DNA from 4 places in the Plantactinospora sp. WMMB782 genome. Region 1 is predicted to be linked to each of the others. Evidence: riboswitches for the same ligand, from Rfam matches in the RefSeq annotation. Region 1 holds a riboswitch; each other region holds the start of a gene.

Region 1 (3,354 bases):
CGGGGGTGCACGGGTCGCCGGGTGCGATCAGCGAGTCGGCGAAGCCTCCCCCGGCGCACTGCCACTGCAGCAGCCGGTCGACGGTCGCCTGCGGTGGGGTGATCCCGGCCCGGTCCAGGGCAAGCAGCGCGAAAGCGTGCGTCGACGGGGCGTACGAGCCGGCGAAGTCCCCGGCGGCGGTGCAGCCCGCGCCGACGTCGGCCCCCGCGCAGACCCGGTCGGTGAGCACCGCCAGCAGGTCCCGGCCGTCGACGTCGCGTGGGTCGCCGCCGGTGATGATGGTCAACAGTGCGAGGCTGGCGGCATTCGTCTGGTTCGGCAGCGCGCCGGTGCCGTCGGGGAAGACCGCCGCGTCGACGTGCGCGACAAGGTAGTCGCGAATCTTCGTCAGGGCAGGGTCCTGTCCGCCGGAGGCGGCGAGGCCGGTAGCGACCACGATGGTGCGGGTGTAGTCGACGAACTCCCCGTCGGGGTTGTACACGTGGTCACCATCGGTTAGCTTCCCGACCAGGTAAGAGGCTGCGGCGGCGACCTGCGCCTCGGTCGGCGGGGCGCCCGGCCCGCCGGGACCGGCGGTCGGGGAGACGGTCGGCGACGGGGTCGGGCCGGCGGCCCGGACCTCGTCCGGGGTGAACGTCGGCCGGCCCGTCGTACCGCCGATGTCGGTACCGCCGTAGACCCACGCCTGCACTTCACCCGGGCCCGGCACCTTCCCCATCGCACCGAGCGGACTGTACGTCCAACCCGCCTGCCCCGGCGGCGCGTACCAGTACGACCAGTACGCGGACGCGGGCGGGGTGAGCTGGCACGCCTCCCGCTCCGGCGTCGGATACTGCGTGCCGCCGTCGAAGCCGGCGTTGCCGATCCGGCAGATGAAGCCCGGCCCGTCGTGCGCGGTGCCTGTCGTGGTGAACCCGGCCTCGTGCAACAGCTCGAATCCGGTCGTCGGGGTCGCGTCGCAACCGCGCAGCACCTGACCGTTCCAGGGGCGGAAGTCGACGGCGACGATCGCACCGCGGCTCGGCGTACACGCCTCGATCGGATCGGCGGCGGCCACGGCCGCCACTGCCACCCCGGTCACGGTGAGGGTGAGCAGTGCGGTGACGGCGGTCCAGAGGCGGGACCAGCGGCGGGTGAGGGACGGCATGGGCGACTCTTCCAGAGGTAGCGGCGTAGATACGGCCGCCGCCCCGGCGTCTTGCCCGGTGCGGTACCCGCATCGTGACCTCGACGACGCTGACGCATCTCCAGCCAGGTAATCCGACTCGTCCCGACGCTGCGGAACCTACGGCTGCGGGCCAGTGCCGGGATTTGACCGGCTTCCCCTGGGTGCTGGAGCACTTCATCGCAACACAGTGGTCTTGCCAGCGTCAATCGCCGACCGATGTCGGCTGGGTAACAGCGCGACGTTGATCGTTGTCGTAGCGTCACCGCCGTCGACGTGTGGGGGAACCCGGTCACAAGTCCGGGGCTGACGCGCAACGGTAGGGGTGCGACTTCGCGCCCGAGCCCGAACACCCGCGCGGCGACGCGCCACCTGCGGTATCCGTCCCACGCGCCCATGGGTCCGGCCCGCCCCACCCTCCCGCCGGTCGCCATCCGGTCCGGGTTCCGGGGCCGAGTCGAGCCCCGAACCGGAGGAACCCGATGCGCCGTAAACCCCTCACCCTCACCCTGGCCACACTGGCTACCGCCGCCCTGACGGTGGTGGTGGCCGTACCGGCCGCCGCGACATCCACCCAGGCCCAGATCACCACCGCCCGTAACAACGGCGTCGCGTACCTGAAGACCCTGCAAGCCCCGGACGGCAGTTACGCCGGCGCCGGCCTGTCCCTGGAGTGGGCGTTCAGCGCCTTCGCCGCCGCCGGCACCCATCCGGTCGACGTCTACCCCGGCGGCGACACCACCAAGAACGCCCGCGCCGCGTACCAGACCCACCTGGGCGCCGCCTCCTGGCCCGGCGGCTCACCCGTCGTCACCGACTACGAACGCGGCATCCTCAACGCCTACGCCGCCGGCATCGACCCCGCCCGCGTCGCCGCCTCCCGCAACCTCATCGCCGACGTGGTCGGCTACTGGCAGACCGGCACCGCCGGCTACTACGGTCCACCGGCGAACTTCAACGGCACCGTCTTCGCCGTCCTCGCCCTCGCCGGCGCCAAAACCCAGACCGGCAACGCCCGGATCCCGCAACGGCTGCTCGACCTGTCCGTCACCAGGATCCGCAACAACCAGCACAACGACGGAGGCTGGAACTTCAACCAGGCCGAAGGCAACCCGTCACAGCTCGCCGCGCCCAGCGACATCGACATGACCGGCGCCGCCATGGCCGCCCTCTGCGTCGCCGGGGTACCGAACACCGACACCGACGTGGTCCAGGCGAAGACCTTCCTCAAGAGCAAGCTGATCAACACGACCGGCGCGTTCAACTCCATGTTCGGGGCCAACACCGACTCCAACGGCTGGGCCGTCTCCGGCCTCAACGCCTGCGGCATCCCCCACCAAGGCGTCGACTTCACCACCGCGGCCGGGCGCACCCCGATAGACTTCCTCCGCGCCCAGCAGATGGCCAGCGGCGGCTTCAAGTACCTGCCGTCGGACACCAGCCCCTCCGGCTACGCCTCCGTCGACGCCGTCCGCGCCCTCGGCGGCGGCGGGTTCACCGCCGCACCACCGACCCCGGTCACGGCCGGCGCCCCCAGGTGGGTCGCGGCGAGCGGGTTCACCGCCGGCATCCCGGCGAAGGTCACCCTCGTCGTCGACAACGGCACCACCGTCCTGCCCTGCGCGGTCACCTTCACCCCCACCGCCGCCACCACGACCCTCGGCGCCGTCCTGACCGCCGCCGCCAGCGCCACACCGACCGGCTGCGTCACCGCCGTCACCCCGAACTCAGGCACCGGCACGATCACCGCGATCAACGGACTCGCCAACACCGGCACCACCACCTGGAAGGCATCCCGCGACGGTGGCACCCCGACCACCGCCACCCGCGGCGGAACCATCACCATCGGCGACGTCATCTACCTGCGATACGGGTCATAACCTGGCCGCACCGCCGCCAACTCCTGCAGCGGGCCCTCTAAACGCCCTCTGCCAGTGGTGCCGCGAGCCCCGCTCCGCGGGCTCGCGGCACCAGTCAGAATAGGCCCGTACCAGCCCAAATAAGGAGGAACGGCGATGCGAGTGGTGTCCCTGGTCCCGTCACTGACCGAAGCCGTCGCGACCACCCTGCCCGAACTCCTCGTCGGCGCCACCGACTACTGCACCCACCCCGCCGACCTGGACGTGCCCCGCGTCGGCGGCAGCAAATACCCGAACCTCGACCGCCTCCTCGCCCTTCGCCCCGATGTC
Region 2 (3,354 bases), 110 kb from region 1:
ACGGACTGCTGTTCCAGGCGGTGGGTGGCCTGGCCGGAGCGGCCGCGGTGACCCTGTTCGGCTGGCGCTGGGCCTTCGTCATCAACGCGGCGTCATTCGCCGTCTCCACCCTGTGCACCCTGCGCGCCCGAGGCGGCCAGCGTCACGGCGACACCGGCAGCGCCCGGAAGGACGGCATCCTGACCGCCCTCGTCGCCGGCATCCGACACGCGCTGCGGCACCGGCAGATCCGCGCCCTGCTGGCCGTCGAGGCCGTGTTCTGCCTCGGCCTCGGCGCGACGATCGTCACCATGACCTTCCTCGCCACCCGCACCTACCAGCTCGGCAACGGGGGCGTCGGCTGGTTCTACGCCGTGCAGGGGGTCACCGGAGCCGCCGTCCTGCTGGCGGCCGCCGCCCGCATCCAACGGCTGCCCGCCCGGGGGCAACTGACGGTACTCGGCCTCTCCTGCCTCTGCGAGGGCCTGGCCACCAGCGCGTTCGGGCTGGCACCCGTGGTCGGCTTCGCCCTCGCCTGCTGGGCCGTCGCCGCCGCCGCCGACGTCCTGTACGGTCCGGTGGCCATCGCCGTCCTGCTGCGCCACGCCGACAACGCGATGCGCGGCCGGCTCATGTCCCTGTGGACCGCCACCGCCACCGCAGCCCTGGCCCTGTCGTCCCTGGTCGGCGGCATCCTGGTGGACCGGCTTCCGCCCGGACTCGTCGCCGTCGGAGCCGGCCTGCTGATGGCGGTCGCCGGCGGAACGTGGTTGGTGCTGCTCGGCCGAGGCCAGCTCGACACGTCCGTTCAGCCGTGAACGGCGGCGGCGCGGCCACCCTCCGCTTCCGCCGACCGCGCCGCCCGCGCCAAGCCGCCCTTCGCCTCTGCGTGGGGCCCTCCGCCTCTGTCCGGGGCGGGGACATCCCGGGGCTGCGCGCCGCGCTGTCCCGCGTCGGCCGGCCCGCACACCACGGTGGTTCCCGACGTGACCCGCGCCTCGCCGGATGCCGCCCGGACGGGACTCCCCACCGGGGCGATTAGCATGGGCCCCGCCGTGGTGTTCGGGAAGCCGGTGTGAAACCGGCGCGGCCCTCGCCACTGTGAACGGGACAGCCGTCGGCCCTCGTCGGGCAACGAGGTCACTGGGCGCGATTCGCCTGGGAAGGCCGGCCGGCGGCGCACCGCCCGTCAGCCAGGAAACCGGCCACGGCACCGACGACCCGTCCACGAGGTGCTGGAAGGCGGTCTGCGATGCGCGTGCGCGCTGTGCGGTCCCTCATGTCCTGGCGCGTTGCCGCGCCACTGTCCGTCATGCTCGTCGCCCTGTCCGGCTGTGCCGGCGGCGACGCCGAACCCGAGGCGGGCTCCGGCAGCGGCGCGGCCACCGTCACCAACTGCGGTGTCGGGGTACCGACCGGTACCCCGCCCGCCAGGATCTTCGCGGCGTTCCACAACGGCGTGGAAGCGGTGTACGCGCTCGGCGCCGGCGACAGGCTGGTCGGAGCCGCCTACCTCGACAATCCGCTGCTGCCCGAGTACGCCGCGCAGTTCCAGCCGAAGGAGCAGAAGCCGACGTACTACCCGGAGGAGTACCCGAGCCGCGAGGAGGTGCTGCGGCTCGACCCGGACTTCGTCGTCTCCGGCTTCACCGGCGCCTTCACCACCGAGGGCCTGGGCACCCGGGCCGAGCTGGAGAAGATCGGCATCGGCTCGTACCTGTTCACCCAGTACTGCCCGACCACGGACGGGCAGGGCCAGAAGTCGCTGGCCGACAACGACGTCTCGCTCGACGGCGTCTACGGCGACCTGACCGACCTGGGGCGGGTTCTCGGAGCGACGTCTCGCGCCGAGGCGCTGGTCGCCTCGATGAGGAAGACCGTCGCCGACGTCGAGAGCAGGCTCACCGGGGTGCGGCGGCCTACGGTGGCGATGCTGAACCGGCCCGGCGGTGGCGAGTTGCGTGTCTTCGGCACCGAGGACGTGGCCACCACGATCATCGAGAAGGCCGGCGGCACCCAGGTCTTCGCCGACGTACCCGGCCGGCTGGCCCGGATCGGCACCGAGGAGCTGATCAAGCGCAAGCCGGAGGTGATCGTGGTGCCGGCCTGCTGCGGCGCCGACATCGGCCCGGACGGCGCGCAGAGCGTGATCGACGGGCTCAGGTCCGACCCGGCGCTGGCGAACGTACCGGCGATCCGGAACGGCCGGATCTACGCGGTGACGTTCGCCGAGATCACGCCAGGGGTGCGCAACGCCGACGCGGTGGCGACCCTGGCGAAGCTGCTGCACCCGGAACGGTTCTGAACGCTCGGGCTGCCGGGCTGGCCGGGGCGGTCGTCGTGCTGACGGCGGCCGTGTGCGGGTCCCTGCTGGTCGGCAACGAGACGATCGGCCCGGGCACGGTCCTCGACACCCTGCTGCGTCCGGACGGCTCGGACGCGCAGCGGATCGTGCAATACCTGCGGATCCCCCGTACCCTCGTCGGGATCTTCGCCGGTGCGGCCCTCGGCGTCGCGGGCGGCCTGTTGCAGGGTCTGACCCGCAACGCGCTGGCCGGGCCGGAGGTGCTCGGGGTCAACGCGGGCGCCGCGCTCAGTGTGGTGCTGGGGATCTCCGTGTTCGGCGTGCACACCTTCGGCGGCTGGGTGTGGTTCTCCTTCGCCGGGGCGGCGCTGGCCGGCGCCGGGGTGTACGCGTTGAGCTCGCTGGGTCGCGGCGGGGCCACCCCGGTGAAGCTGGCGCTGGCCGGTGCGGCCGCGACCGCCCTGCTCGGCGGGCTGACCACGGCGCTGACGCTGCTGGACGTCAACACGTTCAACTCCTACCGGTACTGGTCGGTGGGCGCGCTGACCGCGGCGGACATCTCGGTGATCGGAGCCGCGCTGCCGTTCCTCGCCGCCGGGGCGGTGCTGGCGGCGATGTCGGTGCGGGCGCTGGACGCCATCGCGCTCGGCGACGACATGGCCCGTTCGCTCGGGCAGCGGCTGGCCGCCGGCCGGGCGACCGCGGCCCTGGCGGTGGTGCTGCTCGCCGGCACGGCGGTGGCCCTGGCCGGTCCGATCGCGTTCGTCGGGCTGACGGTGCCACACATGGCGCGGGCGCTGGTCGGGCCGGCGCACCGGTGGCTGCTGCCGTACGCGGCGGTGCTGGCGCCGGTGGTGCTGCTCGCCGCCGACGTGCTCGGCCGGGTGGTGGCCAAGCCACAGGAGTTGCAGGCCGGGATCGTCACCGCGATCGCCGGCGCGCCGTTCTTCGTCGCCCTGGTACGCCGCCGCAGGCTGGCCGAGCTGTGAAAGTCCTGCGGATCGCCGGCCGCTCGGCGCGGGTCGATGCGCGGGCCGTCGCGGTCACCGTGGTCGCGCTGGTCGTCGCCC
Region 3 (3,354 bases), 2.3 Mb from region 1:
CCGAGCAGGCCGCAGGCTAGCGACCAGGCCGCCCGGCGCCAACCGACCAGAACGCCCGGCAGGCGAGCGGGCCGCGCCGAGAAGGGCGACCGGGCGACCCCGGGTCGGGGGTCAGGCGGCGGCGAGGGCCGGGATCACCGAGTCCGGGACCCAGCGCGACCGCTGGCAGGGCGACCAGCCGCGGCAGCGCGGGCTGAGCACGGAGCAGAGCCGCTGCTCGGAGAGGACCTCGCCGTCCTCGTTCTCCCGCACCTCGTGGTGCACCGGTCGGATGGTGCCGTCCGCCGCCACCAGCAGGTGCCGTCCGGCGTCGAGGGTGTCGTCCGGCAGCAGGCAGGCCCGGCCCAGCCGCCGGGCGAACGCCGCGACGGCGCCCACCTCCGGCAGCCCCGCCGGCACCCCGTAGCAGTCGACGGAGGTCGGAAAGTCCCCGGGACGGTGCCACACGTCGACAAGCAGCGCGCCGGACGGCACCCGGGCCGGGTCGACCCCGCCGAGCGGCAGCACCGGTACGTCGAGCGCGTCGGCAAGCGCGAGGCGGATCTCCGAGGCGGCGACGCGCCTCTCCGTCCTCCAGTTCCACAGCTCGATCATTGCCGCCTCCTCGCCGTAATCGTTCGTGGCTGGATGCCGGTCCCACCTCGGGCATCCCCCGTCGGGCCGGATCACCCCTGGTGCCTGGGTGTAACGGCCTCACCCACGATGGTGCCGGGCACACCGGGTCGAGAGCGGCTAAGTTACCGGTCTGTGACCATATCCGCCGAAATAGACGAGCCTTGACTACCTATTGTAGTCGGAGCGGCACCTCGTTCCGGTGCGGCCTCGCCGGTGACGCTCACCCAGCGTGGCCTGTGTCGCCGGCCGGTCGGGCACCGGACAGTTCCTCAACCGACCATGCTCCGACCTGGACGGGTGCCGGAGCCGGGCTCCTCGGTCCGACTGGCGACCCGGGGACGACTGCTGAGATCCACGACACGCCCGACACACCATCTGGTGTTGCCCATCTGCCATCACACCCAGATATGGTGTTGCCCGCAGCTGGTTCGGCCGTCCTGACTGGTCGGTCGAGGCAACAGGGAACCCGGTGGAAGTCCGGGACTGCCCCGCAGCGGTGAGTGGGAACGACCGCCGTCAACCAAGCACTGGACCAGCCGGTCCGGGAAGCGACGGCCAGTAGGCGACGCCCCGGCGTCCTGCCCACGAGTCCGAAGACCTGCCAGCGCGCCGTACGCCGACCGGTGTGCGGCGGTCGGAGGCCGCGCGGGACGGCCGACGCCGGAGCCGGACGCGGTTGTCGCCGCGGGCCGGTGGCGTCCTCCCGCGCGCCCGACGACCTCGGGCGAGGCGTGAGGAGAGGGCCATGACGGTCGCGCAGGAGCAGACCGCTGTGCCGGAGCAGGATGCCGTTGGTTCGGGGCAGGCTGCGGGGCGGGAGCAGGTCGTGGTGCCGGAGCAGCGCCGGCAGGTCATGCGGGTCCGCAAGCGGAACGGCGACCTGGAGTCGGTGGACGTCAACAAGATCGTCCGGGCCGTGCAGCGCTGGGTCGACGACCTGGCCGAGGTGGATCCGCTGCGCGTGGCGACCAAGACGATAAGCGGGCTGTACGACGGGGCGACCACCGCCGAACTGGACAGGCTCTCGATCCAGACGGCGGCGGAACTGATCGGCACGGAGCCGCAGTACTCGAAACTGGCGGCCCGGCTGCTGGCCGCGTTCGTGGACAAGGAGGTACGCGGCCAGGGGGTGGCCAGCTTCAGCCAGTCCATCCGGTACGCGCACGGCCTGGGCCTGATCGGCGACGACACGGCCGCGTTCGTGGCCCGCCACGCCCGCAAGCTCGACGACGCCGTCGACCCGGACGGCGACCGGCGGTTCGAGTACTTCGGGCTGCGTACCGTCGCCGACCGTTACCTGCTGCGGCATCCCGAGACCCGGCTGGTGGTGGAGACGCCCCAGCACTGGCTGCTGCGGGTCGCCTGCGGACTGTCCCGGACGCCGGGCGAGGCGATCGGGTTCTACCGGCTGATGTCGTCGCTTGCCTACCTGCCGAGTTCGCCGACGCTGTTCAACTCCGGCACCCGGCACACCCAGATGTCGTCCTGTTTCCTGGTCGACTCGCCGCGCGACGAGCTGGACTCGATCTACGAGCGCTACCACCAGGTGGCGAAGCTGTCCAAGTTCTCCGGTGGCATCGGCATCTCCTGGTCCCGGGTGCGGGGTCGGGGCGCGCTGATCCGGGGCACCAACGGGCGGTCGAACGGAATCGTGCCGTTCCTCAAGACGCTCGACGCCGGGGTGGCGGCGGTGAACCAGGGCGGCCGGCGCAAGGGCGCGGCCTGCGTCTACCTGGAGCCGTGGCACCCGGACATCGAGGAGTTCCTGGAACTGCGGGACAACACCGGCGAGGAGGCCCGGCGTACCCACAATCTCAACCTGGCGAACTGGATCCCGGACGAGTTCATGCGCCGGGTCGAGTCCGACGGCGACTGGTCGCTCATCGACCCGTCCGACGCGCCCGAACTGCCCGACCTGTTCGGGGACGCCTTCGACGAGGCGTACCGGGCGGCCGAGAAGAAGGCCGTGCGGACCGTGCAGGCCCGGGAGCTGTACGGGCGGATGATGCGCACCCTCGCGCAGACCGGCAACGGGTGGATGACGTTCAAGGACGCCTCGAACCGGCTCTCCAACCAGACCGGCGAGCCGGGCAACACCATCCACCTGTCGAATCTCTGCACCGAGATCCTGGAGGTCAACAGCGACACCGAGACCGCGGTCTGCAACCTCGGCTCGGTCAACCTGGCCGCGCACGTCACCGCCGAGGGGGTCGACTGGGCGAAGCTGCGCGACACCGTACGCACGGCCGTGGTGTTCCTGGACCGGGTGATCGACATCAACTACTACCCGGCGGCGCAGGCGGCGGCGTCGAACCCCCGCTGGCGGCCGGTCGGGCTCGGGCTGATGGGCCTGCAGGACGCGTTCTTCACGCTGCGTCTGCCATTCGACTCACCGCAGGCCCGGGAGCTGTCGACCCGGGTCCAGGAGGAGGTCTTCCTTACCGCGTTGGAGACCTCGGCCGGGCTGGCGGAGCGGTTCGGGCCGCATCCGGCGTACCCGCAGACCCGGGCGGCCCGGGGTGAGCTGCACCCGGAGCTGTGGGGTGCGGAGCCGGCCCAGGCCCAGCGGTGGGCCGCGCTGCGGTCGACGATCGCCGCGCACGGCCTGCGCAACTCGCTGCTTGTCGCGATCGCCCCGACGGCGACGATCGCCTCGATCGCCGGCTGCTACGAGTGCATCGAGCCGCAGGTCTCCAACCTGTTCAAGCGCGAGACGATGTCCGGGGAGTTCCTCCAGAT
Region 4 (3,354 bases), 1.2 Mb from region 1:
CGGAGGCGGCGATGGTCACCGGATGACCGGCGGCGACGGCGACCCGGGCGATCACCGGCCCGACGTGTCCGGCGCCGAGTACGGCGATCCGGGGCAGCTGCGATCCGGTCATGACCGGGGAGTTCCCACCGCGCGGGTGGGGGCGTGGTGGCGGCGCGGGCCGTCTCGCAGTTCCCGCACGGCCGCCCCCCATCTCGTTGACGCGTCAATAATAACGGCGCTCCCGGGCCGGTCCGCCGCTATCCCGGGTCCGGCCGCTCGGCGAGGTCCGGGTCCGGCCGCTCGGCGAGGGCCGGCGCGGTGAACCGGAGCAGCCACTCCGGGCCGCGCCCGGTCAGCCGGACCACCGCCAGCGGCGCCACCTCCAGTCGCCAGAACACCGCGACAGGCAGCCGCAGGGCGCGGACCAGCGCCGCCCTGACCACCACCGGATGCGTGACGGCGACGATCCGCCCGCCCCGGTCGCGCTGCCCGGTGAGCCAGCGGCCGACCCGGTCGAGCAGCGACTCGACCGACTCGCCGCCGTGTGGAGCCGCGTGCGGCGTACCGAGCCAGTCCCGCACGGCGTCCGGCTCCCGGGCCACCACCTCGGCCAGCGGCAACCCGGTCCACCGGCCGTAGTCGCAGTCCGCCAGTCCGGGCTCGGCGGTCGGGCGCAGGCCCAGCGCGTACGCGGTCTGCCGGCCGGCCTCGGCCGGAGTGCTGAGGCAGGCGTCGATCCGGTCGCCGAACGGCCCGCGCCGCCCCGGCCCGGTGCCGGCCAGCGCGCGGGCCGCCGCCAGGCCGCCCCGATCCAGGCCCTCGCCGCCGCCGCCGAAGACCGCGCGGCGCAGCGCGGCGGTGTGGGCGTGGGCGACCAGGTGCAGGTCGGTCGGGCTCACCGCCCGGCCGGGGCCCGCACATCCTCCGGCAGGCCCGCGGAGCGCACCGGTCCATCGGGTGCCGGCCGGCGATCCCGGTCCCGCCGCCATCCGAGTGAGATGGCGAAGAGCAGGCCGATCCCGGTCCAGAGCACCAGCTGGGTGCCGAGGGAGGCGAGCCGGAACTCCCAGAGCAGGGTCGCCGGGAAACCGTCCGGCACCTCCGCGAAGGACGGCAGCACGGTGTAGCCGACCGCCGTGACCAGCAGGAAGCCGCCGACCGCCGCGGCGGCCCGGATCGGGTACGAGGCGCGTCCGGGGACCGAGCGGTGGGCGAGGGCGCCGGCCCAGACCGCCACCAGGCCGAGCAGCACCAGCAGCAGGTAGCTGCCGGTCCGCTGGTCGATGGTGTCCGGGTTGCCGACCGCCGGCGGGTTCGGCGGGTACTTGACGAACGGCACGACGACCACGCCGAGCAGCGCCGCACCGGCCAGCAGCAGGGCCGCCCGGCCGTCGTCGGCGGTGCGGAGTCGACGGCGCAGCAGGACGTACCCGGTGGCGAGCAGGCCGCCCATCGCGACACCGAACAGCCCGGTCGCCAGAAAGAGACCGGCGCGCTGGCCGTCCCGGCCGACCAGTTCCTCGGCGTGGTGGTCGGCCTCGACCCCGGGTGCGGAATGGGTCGCCTGTTCCTCGATCGCGATCGCGGCATCGATCCGCGGCTCGCCGACGAGGTAGGCGAAGGTGCCGGCGATCAGACCGGCGACCAGGCCTGCGAGCAGGCCACGCAGCAGTACGGACAGGAACGTCGGCACGGCGGGCAGCCGGTCAGTGGCAGGGTACGCCGAGCAGGTGCCGACCGTCGTGCGTCAGCTCGTGCAGGAACATGCCGCTGCGCGAGACCGCGCCCTGGTCGAACGCGACCAGGTAGGCCAGCAGGGCGAGTACGGCGACGACGGCGAGGGCGGTCCACAGTAGCCGGGCGGAGCCGGCCGGCTGGACGAGCGGGCGGGCGGGGGCAGGACTGGACATGCGCGAAGTACCTCCTCGGGGATGACGCGTCCCCGTCGACAGGCTGCGACGACCGAGCGTCCTGGCTCGCGGCACCCCGACCGGGGTCGGGACCGCTCACAGTGGCGCGACCGCACCGGATTCCCACCGGCTTCCCTCATGTCGCCGCAGATGGCGAGTCGACGGTAGCCGGACGACGTCAGGCCGGTCAACCGGCCCACGACCACGACCGGGCCCGGCACCGGACCGGTGTCGGCGGTCACGGCCCGGCGGGCGCGGGGTTGTCCCGGCCGGAGGGTGCCGATACCGTCGCGCCGTGACGAACCGGGTGCTGCTGCTCGGCGGCACCGCCGAGGCGCGGGAACTGGCCGCCGCGCTGGTCGGTCGGCCCGACACCATGGTGGTCTCCTCGCTGGCCGGGCGGGTCGCCGACCCCCGGCTGCCGCTCGGCGAGGTCCGGATCGGCGGGTTCGGCGGGCCGGAGGGGCTCGCCCGCTGGCTGGTCGAGCACGCCGTCGACGCACTCGTCGACGGCACCCACCCGTACGCCGCCCGGATCCGCTCCTCGGCGGTGCTGGCTGCCGGGTCGACCGGGGTCCCGTACCTGCGGTTGGAGCGTCCCGGTTGGACGGCGGGCCCCGGGGACCGGTGGCACCGGGTACCGGATCTCGCCGCCGCCGCCGACCTGGTGCCCCGGCTCGGTCGCCGGGCCTTCGTCACCACCGGGCGGCAGGGGCTGGCCGCCTTCCTGCACCTGACCGGCGTCGAGCTGCTGGTCCGGGTGGTGGACGAGCCGACCGTCCCGTTGCCGGGCAACGTCACGCTGCTGCGCGACCGCGGTCCCTACCAGCTGGCGGCGGAACGGGAACTGCTGCTCGCGCACCGGATCGACGTGCTGGTCAGCAAGGACAGCGGCGGGACGTACACGATGGCGAAGCTGGCCGCCGCCCGCGAGCTGGGGCTGCCGGTGGTGCTGGTGGACCGGCCGGCGCCGATCGCCCTGCCGGCCGTGGCCGCCGAGGTGGCCGCCGCACTGGCCTGGCTGGAGACGGTACTGGCGCCGGCCCGCCCCGACGCGCCGCCGACCGCCCCGGCCGACGGTGGTGCGACCGTCGGCGTCCCGGCCGACGGCGGTCAGCCGGGATAGCTGCGGGGGGTCCAGACCACCGTCGAGCCGTCCGCCCGCCGGTCGGTGCGGGTGGTGGAGGAGCCGACTATCAGCAGGCATCGCATGTCCACGTCAGCCGGATCGAGTTCGGCGAGCGCGACGACGGTGATCCGCTCCCCCGGCCGGCCCACGTCCCGGGCTATCACCACCGGCGTCTCGGCTGCGCGGTGCCGGAGCAACACGTGCCGGGCCGCCTCGACCTGCCAACGCCGGCTGGCCGAGGCCGGGTTGTAGAGCGCCAGCACCAGATCGGCGGCAGCCGCCCCGGCCAGCCGCTGCTCGATCACCGCCCACGGCTTGAGCCGGTCCGAGAGC

What was found. A riboswitch is a leader RNA that binds a small molecule or an ion and turns the genes downstream of it on or off. The one in region 1 is predicted to bind cobalamin.
Region 2: linked by a shared signal. The riboswitch ahead of ACN28A_RS34545 (ABC transporter substrate-binding protein) and the one ahead of ACN28A_RS34020 (prenyltransferase/squalene oxidase repeat-containing protein) in region 1 are both predicted to bind cobalamin.
Region 3: linked by a shared signal. The riboswitch ahead of ACN28A_RS24115 (ribonucleoside-diphosphate reductase subunit alpha) and the one ahead of ACN28A_RS34020 (prenyltransferase/squalene oxidase repeat-containing protein) in region 1 are both predicted to bind cobalamin.
Region 4: linked by a shared signal. The riboswitch ahead of ACN28A_RS28560 (CbtB domain-containing protein) and the one ahead of ACN28A_RS34020 (prenyltransferase/squalene oxidase repeat-containing protein) in region 1 are both predicted to bind cobalamin.

What each region holds. Positions count from the first base shown of each region.
Region 1 covers NZ_JBMHMC010000007.1:7,169,633-7,172,986, forward strand. The annotation lists gene ACN28A_RS34015 (prenyltransferase/squalene oxidase repeat-containing protein) at 1-1,147, opposite strand, end outside; cobalamin riboswitch at 1,408-1,540, shown strand; gene ACN28A_RS34020 (prenyltransferase/squalene oxidase repeat-containing protein) at 1,648-3,045, shown strand; gene ACN28A_RS34025 (helical backbone metal receptor) at 3,181-3,354, shown strand, end outside.
Region 2 covers NZ_JBMHMC010000007.1:7,279,897-7,283,250, forward strand. The annotation lists gene ACN28A_RS34540 (MFS transporter) at 1-797, shown strand, start outside; cobalamin riboswitch at 1,019-1,203, shown strand; gene ACN28A_RS34545 (ABC transporter substrate-binding protein) at 1,292-2,284, shown strand; gene ACN28A_RS34550 (FecCD family ABC transporter permease) at 2,320-3,273, shown strand; gene ACN28A_RS34555 (FecCD family ABC transporter permease) at 3,270-3,354, shown strand, end outside.
Region 3 covers NZ_JBMHMC010000007.1:4,874,348-4,877,701, reverse strand. The annotation lists gene ACN28A_RS24125 (DUF2277 family protein) at 1-20, shown strand, start outside; gene ACN28A_RS24120 (hypothetical protein) at 112-594, opposite strand; cobalamin riboswitch at 1,023-1,235, shown strand; gene ACN28A_RS24115 (ribonucleoside-diphosphate reductase subunit alpha) at 1,361-3,354, shown strand, end outside.
Region 4 covers NZ_JBMHMC010000007.1:5,942,332-5,945,685, reverse strand. The annotation lists gene ACN28A_RS28575 (NADPH-dependent F420 reductase) at 1-112, opposite strand, end outside; gene ACN28A_RS28570 (histidine phosphatase family protein) at 240-881, opposite strand; gene ACN28A_RS28565 (CbtA family protein) at 878-1,675, opposite strand; gene ACN28A_RS28560 (CbtB domain-containing protein) at 1,689-1,892, opposite strand; cobalamin riboswitch at 1,927-2,069, opposite strand; gene ACN28A_RS28555 (cobalt-precorrin-6A reductase) at 2,188-3,018, shown strand; gene ACN28A_RS28550 (precorrin-2 C(20)-methyltransferase) at 3,006-3,354, opposite strand, start outside.